2 regions of the Pseudoalteromonas sp. SR45-4 genome follow, and region 2 is predicted to be linked to the other one. Evidence: predicted binding sites of a transcription regulator. Region 2 holds the regulator's gene; the other holds the start of a gene.
The links. Region 2 encodes LexA, which represses DNA repair genes until DNA is damaged. Its sites were predicted from a motif close to TACTGTATNNNNATACAGTA; they were not measured.

Region 1: uvrD (DNA helicase II) is a predicted target of LexA. The motif match lies at 2,908-2,927, and genes of this name have one in related genera.

The regions. Positions count from the first base shown of each region.
Region 1 is NZ_JACJDO010000009.1:1,614-7,716, forward strand. It holds gene H5058_RS05860 (GNAT family N-acetyltransferase) at 1-700, opposite strand, end outside; gene uvrD (DNA helicase II) at 678-2,843, opposite strand; gene H5058_RS05870 (hypothetical protein) at 3,157-3,375, shown strand; gene H5058_RS05875 (YacL family protein) at 3,490-3,858, shown strand; gene H5058_RS05880 (dUTP diphosphatase) at 3,965-4,588, shown strand; gene yrfG (GMP/IMP nucleotidase) at 4,604-5,251, opposite strand; gene nudE (ADP compounds hydrolase NudE) at 5,314-5,886, shown strand; gene cysQ (3'(2'),5'-bisphosphate nucleotidase CysQ) at 5,879-6,103, shown strand, end outside.
Region 2 is NZ_JACJDO010000017.1:30,053-36,155, forward strand. It holds gene H5058_RS09205 (endonuclease) at 1-67, opposite strand, end outside; gene H5058_RS09210 (DnaJ C-terminal domain-containing protein) at 331-1,296, shown strand; gene H5058_RS09215 (chaperone modulator CbpM) at 1,296-1,616, shown strand; gene H5058_RS09220 (hypothetical protein) at 1,869-2,249, shown strand; gene H5058_RS09225 (PaaI family thioesterase) at 2,252-2,695, opposite strand; gene H5058_RS09230 (SRPBCC family protein) at 2,794-3,246, opposite strand; gene lexA (transcriptional repressor LexA) at 3,526-4,143, shown strand; gene coxB (cytochrome c oxidase subunit II) at 4,616-5,758, shown strand; gene ctaD (cytochrome c oxidase subunit I) at 5,758-6,103, shown strand, end outside.

The sequences.
Region 1 (6,103 bases), on a different contig from region 2:
TGTGTGTTGCTCTAAATTGAGTGGCGCAAATAATTACATTTTTATCAGCTAATTTTGCGGCTGCTAGGCCTAATGCGGCTGACTTTCCTCGGCCTCTATCTGCATTGATCAGTAGCGGTCTATTGGCGCGTCCATGAGCTAATTTTACTATTTGTGCTACGCAGTTTTTCTGCGGTTCAAAATCAATATTACTGTGCAGGACATAGTTATAATTATTATTGATGCAGCCAAATTCTTCACTGTAATGCAAGGCCGGTAAGCTTTTAATAATAGAGCTGAAACGCTGATTGAATAAACTATATTGATTGCTGTGGCCATGAGACTGGACACTTTTTAATGCGGGATCTTGCCAGTTATTTAGGTTACCCAGCTCAGGAAGTAATACAAACAATACTCCGCCAGCTCTAACTGTACCAGTAATTGCGGCCAACTTATCGGGGTATAAGCCACTAAAGCCATCGTAAATGGCGTGGGTAAATTCTTGTCCTAATATTTGGTGAATGTGTGCAGGCCATTGAGCATTTTTAAGTGCACAATGTTTAGATAGAGTAAGTGTATTAGTATTTTGTACTAGTGAGTTTGTCAGCTCATAGCACCAATTATCATTGCCAGTAACAAGCACTAGCTGGCGGTGATGCGCGCCAGCTAATTGTTGCTCTAGTTGTATGAGCTGCTTTTTATATAGCTTGTAGTCTTGCATATGCCGTTACTAACCACTTACTACCTAAATCATCAAAGTTGACTTGTACGCGAGATTGCGCACCCGCACCTTCGTAATTAAGTACTGTACCAATACCAAATTTAGCATGCAGTACACGTTGCCCCAAGTTAAAGCCGCTATCTTCAAATGCAGCGTGACTAACTGATGCGCTAAAACGCCCTGCAGCGGGTGGTCGAGATACTTGGGTTTTAATACGAATTTCTTCAACACAGTCCTCGGGAATTTCCCGTAAAAAGCGCGATGGTGTATGGTATTTTTCTTGTCCGTATAAACGACGGCTTTCGGCATGGCTAATATATAGTTTATCCATAGCGCGGGTCATACCTACATAACAAAGGCGGCGTTCTTCTTCTAAACGGCCAGACTCTTCATTACTTTGTTGAGAAGGGAACATACCTTCCTCTACGCCAACCATAAACACTAACGGAAATTCTAAACCTTTAGCTGAGTGCAATGTCATCATTTGTACGGCGTCTTCGTGCTCTTCTGCTTGTCCTTCACCAGATTCAAGCGAGGTATGCGCTAAAAAGCCTTGTAGAGGAGAGCTATATTCTTCTTCCTCAGGCAATTCGTACTGATCGCAAGCGCTAATAAGTTCTTCTAAGTTTTCTACTCGGGCACGGCCTTTTTCACCTTTTTCGGCTTGGTACATTGCCATTAACCCAGAAGTTTGAATAACGTACTTAGCTTGCTCATGTAGCGTTAGATCGCTAATTTTATCTTCAATATGCTCTACTAGTTCGACAAACTTACTCACTGCACCAGAAGCGCGGCCAGATAAATGTTGTTGCTCTACAATTGCTTTTGCTGCATACCAAAGTGGTAACGATTCGGCGCGTGCACAGTCGCGTATATGGCTTAGCGTTTTATCGCCAATACCACGAGCTGGAGTATTAATTACTCGTTCAAATGCAGCATCGTCTTGACGGTTACCTATTATGCGTAAGTACGACAGGGCGTCTTTAATTTCTTGGCGTTCGAAGAATCGCATGCCGCCATAAATACGATACTTTAGGCCTTCTTGTAGCATGGCTTCTTCGAGTACACGTGATTGCGCATTACTTCTATATAAAATAGCCGCATCTTGCAGCGCATTGCCGGCATTTAACCAACTACGCAGTTTACTACTTACAAAACGCGCTTCGTCTAGCTCGTTAAATGCGGCGTAAATAGAAATAGGTTCGCCCTCGTTACCGTCGGTCCATAAGCTTTTACCCATACGCTCTGAGTTATTTTGGATCAGGGCATTTGAGGCTTTTAATATAGTGGCGGTAGAGCGATAGTTTTGCTCAAGACGAATGGTCTCTGCGCTAAAGTCAGTTAAAAAACGTTTAATGTTTTCTATTTTTGCACCGCGCCAACCATAGATACTCTGATCGTCATCGCCAACAATCATAATACTATTGGAGTCGCCAGCAAGTAGTTTTAACCATGCGTATTGTATGGTGTTGGTGTCTTGAAACTCGTCTACTAACATGTGTGCAAAGCGCTGTTGATAATGGCGCAGTAGTGTAGGGTTATTTTTGAGTACTTCGTAGCTGCGCAGTAGTATTTCGGCAAAATCGACTAAGCCTGCTCTGTCGCATGCTTCTTGATACGCCGCGTACACGCGCAGCATCATTTGCTCGTTAATATCGTAGGCTTGAATATCTTTAGGGCGAAGTGCTTCATCTTTTTTAGCGCTTATGTACCAACCAAACTGTTTAGCGGGCCATTTTTTATCATCAATATTCATCGATTTTAATAAACGTTTGATCATACGTAGCTGATCGTCTGAGTCTAAAATTTGAAATGCTTCGGGTAATTTTGCTTCACGGTGGTGCGCGCGTAAAATACGGTGCGACAAACCATGGAAAGTACCAATCCACATACCACCAACCGGCGCTTTTAGCGTCTCTTCAACGCGAGTACGCATCTCTTTAGCTGCTTTATTAGTAAAGGTAACCGCAAAAATACTATACGCTGAGGCTTGCTCAACTTGCATTAGCCAAGCAATACGATGAACCAACACTCGTGTTTTACCAGACCCAGCACCTGCTAATACCAGCATGTTTTGTAGTGGGGCTGCAACGGCATCGCGTTGTTTGTCGTTTAAGCCATCGAGTAATTGTGAAACGTCCATCGTTACGCCTTTTTAATCAATAATGCGGGCAGTATAGCAGGTGTTTTTGTTAGGCTAAATAAAATACTGTTTTTATACACAGCTATTCATAAAATTATGTTCTAAACTAGTAGCTTGATAGCAAATCAAAAACGGAAAAGGTTAAAAAGATATAATGAAAATTACTAATTTGACCTCAATTTAGTAAAAATCACCACAGCGTTAAACTGATAAAAATACAACTATATGATTTGTAACATTTATTAAATTGGCATAGAGTGTGTAAGTAATTCTATAGCTAAAATATAAAATTAAATAAACTACAGAGGTTAGTATGGCAGGACAAGGTTCAGGCGGTAACGTAATCGCAGCATTATGTAATATATTTTTCCCGGGTTTAGGGCAGTTAGTGCAAGGGCGTATTCTTGCCGCGCTTATATTCGCTATATTATTTTTTGGTGGTGCGGCATTATGGTTTTTAATTGTGCCAGGAATAATTGCCGCTATTGTATATGTTTGGGCAATTATTGATGCAGCACGTTATAGATCGTGACGTAATTAATATTAAAGCTTTATAAAATAGCGCCTTTTGGCGCTATTTTGCTTTTTAGCGTCTGCTGCTATTTACGTATATAATTGCGCAACTAACGATTTAAAAGCGATACGTATGGAATATCAATTTATTCGCGATCCAATTAGCGGATTACGCATTAAAATAAGTAGCGAGCATGCCATAATTGGCCGCTGGTTAAACGAAGAAATAGGCAAAGATAAAATAGCTATGGTGCAAGCGCTTATTGCATCGGTGAGTTCAAGCTTTGAGCCTTTAACGCTAAAGGGCCAAGAAATAGATTTAATTTTAACGAAAGACGAAGCTCTATTTGAAGCCCATGCTCTGCACCAAGACAGTGAAGATCTTATGGCTTATCAAGACGACGATTTAATGCTTGAAGAAAATGGCCTAAGCAGTGGTTGTGGTTTTGAAGATTTTATTGACCTAATTGATTCATGGCATGAGTTTACGACGTCACGATAAACATAGTTAGCACACTAATGAAAATATACAGCAATGCACAACAAGCATTTTATCTGTATTATTACACCAATGAAAATTTAGCTAATCAAAAATGACAGGAATTGATATGTCTGCCAATTTAAACAAACTAGTAGTGATGCTAGAAATGCAAAATGCCATGAATACCAAAGTACATGACCAATGGTTTAGCCAAGGGTTTGATTGGTACAGAGCCATTTGGGTTGAGTGTGCAGAAATGCTCGATCATTACGGTTGGAAATGGTGGAAAAAACAAACGCCTGATACCGAACAAGTTATTTTAGAGTTAGTGGATATTTTTCATTTTGGCTTATCACTCAGAATTGACGGTATTACCAGCTACGAAAAAATAGCTAAACAGCTTGAGCAAGAATTAAGCACTGCCTATCAAGCCGATGACTTTAAGCAAACACTGGAAGTGTTGGCGGCATCTGCTGTTGCAGATAAAACCTTTAATGCGGCTGCTTTTGCAGGTTGTATGGCGCAAATAGGTATGAATATTGACGATTTATACCGAGGTTATGTGGGTAAAAACACCTTAAACTTCTTCCGTCAAGATCATGGCTATAAAGATGGCAGTTACATAAAAGTGTGGGGCGGCCAAGAAGATAACGAGCATTTAGTAGACGTTGTTAAAAGCCTTGATACCGAACATGCAGATTTTGCAAAATTAGTGTACGAAGGCTTAGAAGCACGATACCCAACAAAATAGTTTGCGCTAAATTAATTAAATTAGCTTGCGATAGTCGGTAACATTTAAGTAATCGGCTATATCGTTATGTGGTTGCTGGCTGTCTGGGTTTGCAACCGCAAGCAAGTGTTCAATACCGTATTGGCGTGCAGCGTTGAGTACAGGAACACTATCATCAACAAAAAGCGTACGGCTTTTGTTAAATCCTAAGTCACTTTGCACCTGTTGCCATAAGCTTTGTTGCTCTTTACTTACCCCATATTCATGAGTCGATACGACTCCATCTAAGTAGTTATCAATTGCAGTTTGCTCAAATTTAAGCATTACACACTCAGGGTGGGCGTTAGTAAGTAAAATTAACTCTTTACCTGCTTTTTTAAGTTCAGTTAAAAAGTACGGCACATCGTCGCGCACTTTTATTAAGTGCTTAGACTGTCGCTTTAGTTCCATAATAGGCAGGTTTAACTGTTGCTCCCAATAATCTGAGCAGTACCATTGTATTTTTCCGCTAACGGCTTGGTAGCGTTTTGAAATATCCGCTTGCGCTGCTTCAAAGCTAATATTTTTTGCTAATGCGTGCTGTTGTGGAATAACGTTAAGCCAAAAATGGCTATCGTAATGTAAATCGAGTAATGTTCCATCCATATCGAGTAAAACTGTATCGATTTTTGACCAATTTAGCATGGGCTTTTCCCTGTGAAAAGTTTATGATTAAGCACAACTGCCATGATAGCAAATTAACGCCAATGACACAGAAAAAGCACCCTATACCACCGCAAATCCTCAGTAATAAAGTTGTAGCTAAAAGTCGCTTATTTACCGTGGAATCTTTAGAACTTAAATTCTCTAATAACGAAGAACGTCAATATGAGCGAATTCGTGGCGGCGGGCGAGGTGCAGTAATGATTGTGCCGTTAACTAAAGATAACGAATTACTACTAGTGCGAGAATATTGCGCTGGTACTAACGACTATCAACTGGGTTTTCCTAAAGGGTTAATTGACCCAGGTGAAACACCAGAGCAAGCCGCTAACCGTGAACTTAAAGAAGAAGTTGGTTTTGGTGCAGATTACCTAAAACGATTAAAAGCGGTATCTATAGCGCCAAGTCATTTTAATACCACCATGCACATTATGGTCGCTAAACAATTGTATTCACAAACATTGCCCGGTGATGAGCCAGAGCCACTGGTCGTTGTTAAGTGGCCATTAACCGATTGGCGGTCATTATTAACACAAGACGATTTTACCGAAGCACGCAGTGTAGCTGCTTTATTATTATTAGATCAGTATTTAGCATCAGGAGTCATTGATGAATAAATTACTAGAGCCTTGTATATTATTGGCTGAGCGTGCTGGTGATGCCATTATGGCTATTTATAAAAATGGCGATATTGGTAAAGAGCAAAAGCTAGACAACACACCTGTTACTAAAGCTGATCTTGCTGCTAACGACGTGCTTGTGGCTGGTTTAGAGGCGTTAGCACCCAATATTCCTATTATGTCAGAAGAAACACCGATCCCAGCATTAGCCGAC
Region 2 (6,103 bases):
TGAATTCTTCAGCCGATAGCGAAAAGCATACAAAAAAAGCCAACAAGGCTAAAATAAATCGAGTCATATCCATCACATACGTGAACTACAGGAGCGGCTAGTTTAATGACTTGAAGCTAAAAGATAAAGTTTACTTAAAGCCATATTTACCGTTCTTTAGTATTTAACCTTAGCTCTGGTTAAGAGATTTACTAACGTATTGAATCATAGTTATATTTAGTTTTATTATCCGGAGCTCAGGTTATCTACTTTAAATTGTTGTTTAAATAAACAAAAGTTGTTACTTAAAGAGTATGATGAAAGCTCATAAGTTTGTGATTTGGATTGCGAATGAAATTTGTAGATTATTATGCCGTGCTTGGAATATCGCCCGATGCAGACGATAAAGCGGTTAAAGTAGCTTATAAAAAGCTAGCTAGAAAATATCATCCAGATGTAAGTAAAGAACCTCAAGCCGAGGAAAAGTTTAAAGAGATAGGTGAAGCTTACGAAGTTATTCACAACAAAGAAGAGCGCGCTAAATACGATGTGTTACGTCGTAATCAACAAAACCGTGCTCAGCAGCAAGCAAATTATGGCGGTAGCTATGGCTCGTCACAAAACCATTATCAGCAAGGTGATCCCCAAGCCGATCAGGAGTTTTCTGATTTTGTAAATTCTATGTTTGGCGGCGCAGGTGGGTTTAACCATGGCGGGCAGGGCAGAACTGGTGGCGCTCGTGCGCAAAAAGGACAAGATGTGGAAATTGAATTCCCGGTATTTCTTGAAGAAACGTTAGTCGATACCGTTAAACCAATTGAGTTTATGCTGCCGCAGCGAGACAGTAGTGGCCGTGTATCTGAAGTTAAAAAATCGCTTAAAGTTAAAATTCCTGCCGGCTCGGTTAATGGCGAACGCATTCGCTTAAAAGGCCAAGGTGGATTAGGTTCGGCAAATGGCCCTAATGGTGATTTGTATTTGCAAATTCGCTTAGTGCCTCACCCATTATTTGACGTTGAGGGGCATAACCTAAACATAGTGGTACCTCTTGCACCATGGGAAGCTGCTTTGGGCACTAAAATAAATTTACCTACATTAGCCGGAAAAATCCAACTAACTATTCCAGCTAATAGTCAATCGGGTCAACGTTTACGCATTAAAGGTAAAGGGTTAATTAGTAAAAAAGCCAAAGGTGACTTATTTGCTGTGATTAAAATTGTTAATCCAGCATTGAGTGATGATGTTAGCAAAAAGCTTTGGCAAGAGCTGGCCGAAAAAGCCCATTTTGACCCCCGTAGCAATTGGAGCAAGTCATAATGAAAATTATCGAGGCACCACAAGGCAATTTACTCACTAGCCAAGAATTGTGTGTGAGTAGTGATATTAGCGAAGCCATATTATATGAATTGGTTGAGCACAGCATTGCTATTCCTATTGAGGGCGAGCGCGTTACAGAATGGCAATTTACGGTATCAACAGTGATCTTAGTTAAAAAGGCTGCGCGTATTCAGCATGACTTATCGTTAGATTGGTCTGCTATTGCTTTGGTTTTACAATTATTGGATGAACGGGATGAGTTGATTGCTGAAAACCAAATGTTAAAGCAGCACTTAAGTCGATTTAAACATTTAGAATAAAAAATAGTGGTTAAATTTTAAATGCAAGTAGCTAGCTATTTTTATGGAGCTAGCTCAGCACTTTTATAATAGTGAGCTTTTGGTGCTTAAATATTTTTTATTCGTGAAATAAGAGTAAGTAAAGCGTCAATAAATGCGTAAAAATAGCCGACTATTCAGATAAAAAAGGTGAATATTGCAGAGTTGATTTGGTATAAGCGTAAAACTGCGTTAAAGTTTACAGCGAACTAATTAGAGGATAAACAGCAGACAATGTCGGAAATTCAATTTTTAAATGTAGACCTAGAGCTTGAGTCAAAGCAAGATATTAGCGTGCTTGTAGCTGACCTAAAAAAAATCGCCACTATTTTACATTATGATAAAGACGAATACCGTCAGTTAGCGCGTATAGAAGTAACAGGCGAAATATCTTCACCGGATAAAGCAATTAACCACTTATGTGAGTTAGTAGAGTCATGCTCGCGGGCTGCACTTAAGCAATGGTTGAGTTGTTCGCGCCGTACCTTTGATATTGGTTTTGAATCGGGCACTTCGCCAAAGTGTTTTAACCAAGCGCTGCACGCCGATACATTATTACGTATATCGGCAATTGGTGCAGGCATGGAAATTACTATTTACCCGCTAGAAAAATAGCCTTAGCCTTTGCGCTCTACAACAGCTGCGGTCATTTTTGATACGCAGCAAAGCTCGCCGCGACTATTCGTTATTTTTATTTCCCATACTGAGCTACGCTTGCCAATATGAAACGCTTTTGCGGTGGCGGTTAAGGTGCCATTACGCGAGGCTTTTAAATGGCTGGCACTGATCTCTTGCCCTACACAATAAAATTTAGTGAAGTCGACCACAAAATTAGCCGCGTAGCTGGCAACACTTTCGGCTAAAACCACGTTTGCTCCGCCATGCACCATGCCTATAGGGTTATGGTGCGCAGGAATTGCTGGCATAGTGGCAACTAAGTAATCATCACCAATTTCAGTTATTTCAATCCCCATGGTTTTCATCAGTGTACCTTGGCCATTTATGCCTTGGTCTAACTGCTTACAAAACGCTAAAGTAATAGGTTGATGCCAAATACTCATTGTTACTCCTTTAAAGGTTGAAAACGATAACCGATAATACGATTTTTCATGGCGATATGATAGCCAAATTAGTGCAGCTACTGCATGGTAATACAGTGCTACTTTTTGCTTTCTACATAGTGCTTAATTTCATCGAGATCTTTTTTTAGCATTTTACGCATCGAACTTTTAAGAAAAAAACCTATCACTGCAGAGATCATTTTTACCCAAATAGACTCAGATCTATCAGAAAAAGTCATGGTTAAACAGGTGCTAGGTTCGGCGGCGGTAAGTGACAGCTTAGTGGTATAAACTGCCCCGCCATTTTCTGCGCGAGTGCAATAGTATTCATTAGTAACAGCTTCGTTGATCCACATGGTTTCTGAGGCTGCTTTGCCAAAAATTTTTCGTGTTTCTAACCATTTTAAGCCCACTAGCCCTTGTGGTGGCTTCTCGATTATTTTTACATCAATAATGCCAGACAGCATATTGGCACTGTTTTCGATGTCAGTTATTGCCGCCCATACTTTACGTTTAGGACCGTTAATTATTACCGCTACAGTGATATTCATAACACTCTCCGTTAATTCACATTGATGAAGTTAAGGCCCATTACAAAAACGATAGTTAACTAATTTTTAATAACAGCAACAACTTAGTAGTTATGTAATTAATGTAACGTAAAACTAACACTATCGTGATCTGCGTAATTTTATCTGTAATTTACTTGGTAATTTTAAGCTTAGACCAATGCCATCTTTGGCAGCAAAGGCGAGGAGTAATTTAAATTTGCGATTTTCAGATAACTGTATATACTCACAGTTAAATGTACTGTATGGAAAACCAGTTGTATGCGACCATTAACTAACCGCCAAGCGCAAATACTCGAACTTATTAAAGTGTTTATTAAAGACACTGGTATGCCTCCTACACGCGCAGAAATTGCACAAACATTAGGCTTTAAAAGTGCTAATGCAGCAGAAGAGCATTTAAAAGCGCTGGCTAAAAAAGGCGCTATTAAAATGAAACCAGGCGCTAGCCGTGGTATTCAACTTATTGAAGAAGATGAACCAGAACAACTTGGTTTACCGTTAATAGGCCGTGTAGCTGCCGGCGAACCTATTTTGGCGCAACAACATGTTGAGAGCCATTGTAAAATTGACCCGTTAATGTTTAAACCCGCTGCCGATTTTTTATTGCGTGTAAATGGTATGAGCATGCGAGATATTGGTATTATGGATGGTGATTTACTGGCTGTTCATCGCACTCAAGTTGCCGAAAATGGCCAAGTTATTGTTGCCCGCGTTGATGACGATGTAACGGTAAAACGCTTAGAAAAAGCAGGCAAAAAAGTATTATTGCATGCTGAAAATAAAGAATTTTCGTCGATAGAAGTGGATCTTGAAAACGAATCTTTTAATATTGAAGGCTTAGCTGTTGGGGTTATTCGTAATGCTGACTGGATGTGACAATTAAGCTGTTATAGCTATGTAAAATATCGGCATAATTTAATAGCTCAGATAATTAATGCGCACTTTTTAGTGCGCTTTTTTTTGCTTTTTTTTGTGAAAATTCCGCTGTAATGAAAAAATTATATTAAGTTTATGTTTTTTATCATTTAAGTATTTAATACTCGTTATCGCTGTCTTTTTATTTGTAACCCTTGCTGTTGCTCACTTCCTGCTTAGAACAAAATTAAATAAATCCCATATTTACGCTAATCCCCTAATATTATTTGATTATTTTTCAAACTAAAACTTGCTAGTTGTTCAATTATTAACTAATTGTTAATGGGCTGGACTAACAATAACTCACAGCTTTAGTTTTGAGAAAATATATTTATATATCCGGCAGCAATACAAAAATAAAAAATAACAAATTGGCATATAAAGCTTATGTCTTTTTGTTTTGCACTCGCAACAGTATTAAAGGAGCTGTCACATGGGTAAATTGAGCTCTACCTTGTGGCTTATATTGTTTGTTTTTCCGCAGTTAGCATTGGCAAATAGCCAATATAATATGCGCAAAGGCGTAACCGATATAAGTAATAATGTTTATCAACTACACATGACCATATTTTTAATATGCTGTGTAATAGGCGTGATTGTATTTGCCGTTATGTTTTGGGCACTTATTCATCATCGTAAATCTAAAGGAGCAGTTGCTGCTCAATTTCACGAAAGTACCAAAGTAGAAATACTCTGGACAGCAATTCCATTTGTTATTTTAATAGCAATGGCAGTCCCCGCAACTAAAACATTAATAGCGATGGAAGATGCCAGTAAAGCGGATATCACTATTAAAGTAACTGGTTCACAATGGAAATGGCATTACGAATATATGGGGGAAGATGTTGAGTTTTACTCAATACTTGCCACACCGCAAAATGAAATTGCCAACCTAGCCGATAAAAACCCCAACTATTTACTTGAGGTAGATAAGCCTCTGGTATTACCGATCAATAAAAAAGTACGCTTTTTAATGACCTCCGACGATGTTATTCATTCTTGGTGGGTGCCCGATTTTGCTATTAAAAAAGATGCAAACCCGGGGTTTATTAACGAAACGTGGACCAACATAAACGAAGTCGGTATTTATCGCGGTCAGTGTGCTGAGCTATGCGGTAAAGATCATGGCTTTATGCCAGTGGTAGTAGAGGCTAAGTCAGAGGCCGATTTTAAAGTTTGGCTAGCAGATGCTAAACAAGCAAAGCAAAAAGCAGCAGCAGCAGATGCTGCATTACTTGACCAAACACTCCCTAAAGAAGAATTAATGACTTTGGGTGAGCAAGTGTATATGGCCAATTGTGCTGCATGTCATCAGCCCACAGGGTTAGGTTTGCCAGGCGTTTTTCCTGCACTTAAAGGCAGCCCGATAGTGCTTGGCGATATAAAAGACCACATTGATATTGTTATTCACGGAAGCCCCGGCACAGCCATGCAAGCCTTTGCTAAACAGCTCTCTATAAAGCAATTAGCAGCGGTAATTACTTATAAGCGTAATGCATGGGGTAATGATACCGGTGATGTAATTCAACCAAGTGAAATACAGGCAGCACTTGATGCCGATGGGGAGGCGAACTAATGAGTAGCATAGTAGAACAACCTGACATTAATGAAGCTCACCACGCTCATCATCCTGCTAAAGGCTTTAAGCGTTGGTTATATACCACTAATCATAAAGATATAGGTAGCTTGTACTTAATTTTTTCGCTAACTATGTTTTTTATTGGTGGTGCTATGGCTATGGTGATCCGCGCTGAGTTATTTCAGCCAGGATTGCAATTAGTGGATCCTCACTTTTTTAATCAAATGACCACGGTTCATGGGTTGATTATGGTATTTGGTGCCGTTATGCCGGCCTTTACTGGCTTAGCTAACTGGATGGTGCCATTAATGATTGGCGCGCCTGATATGGCCTTACCCCGAA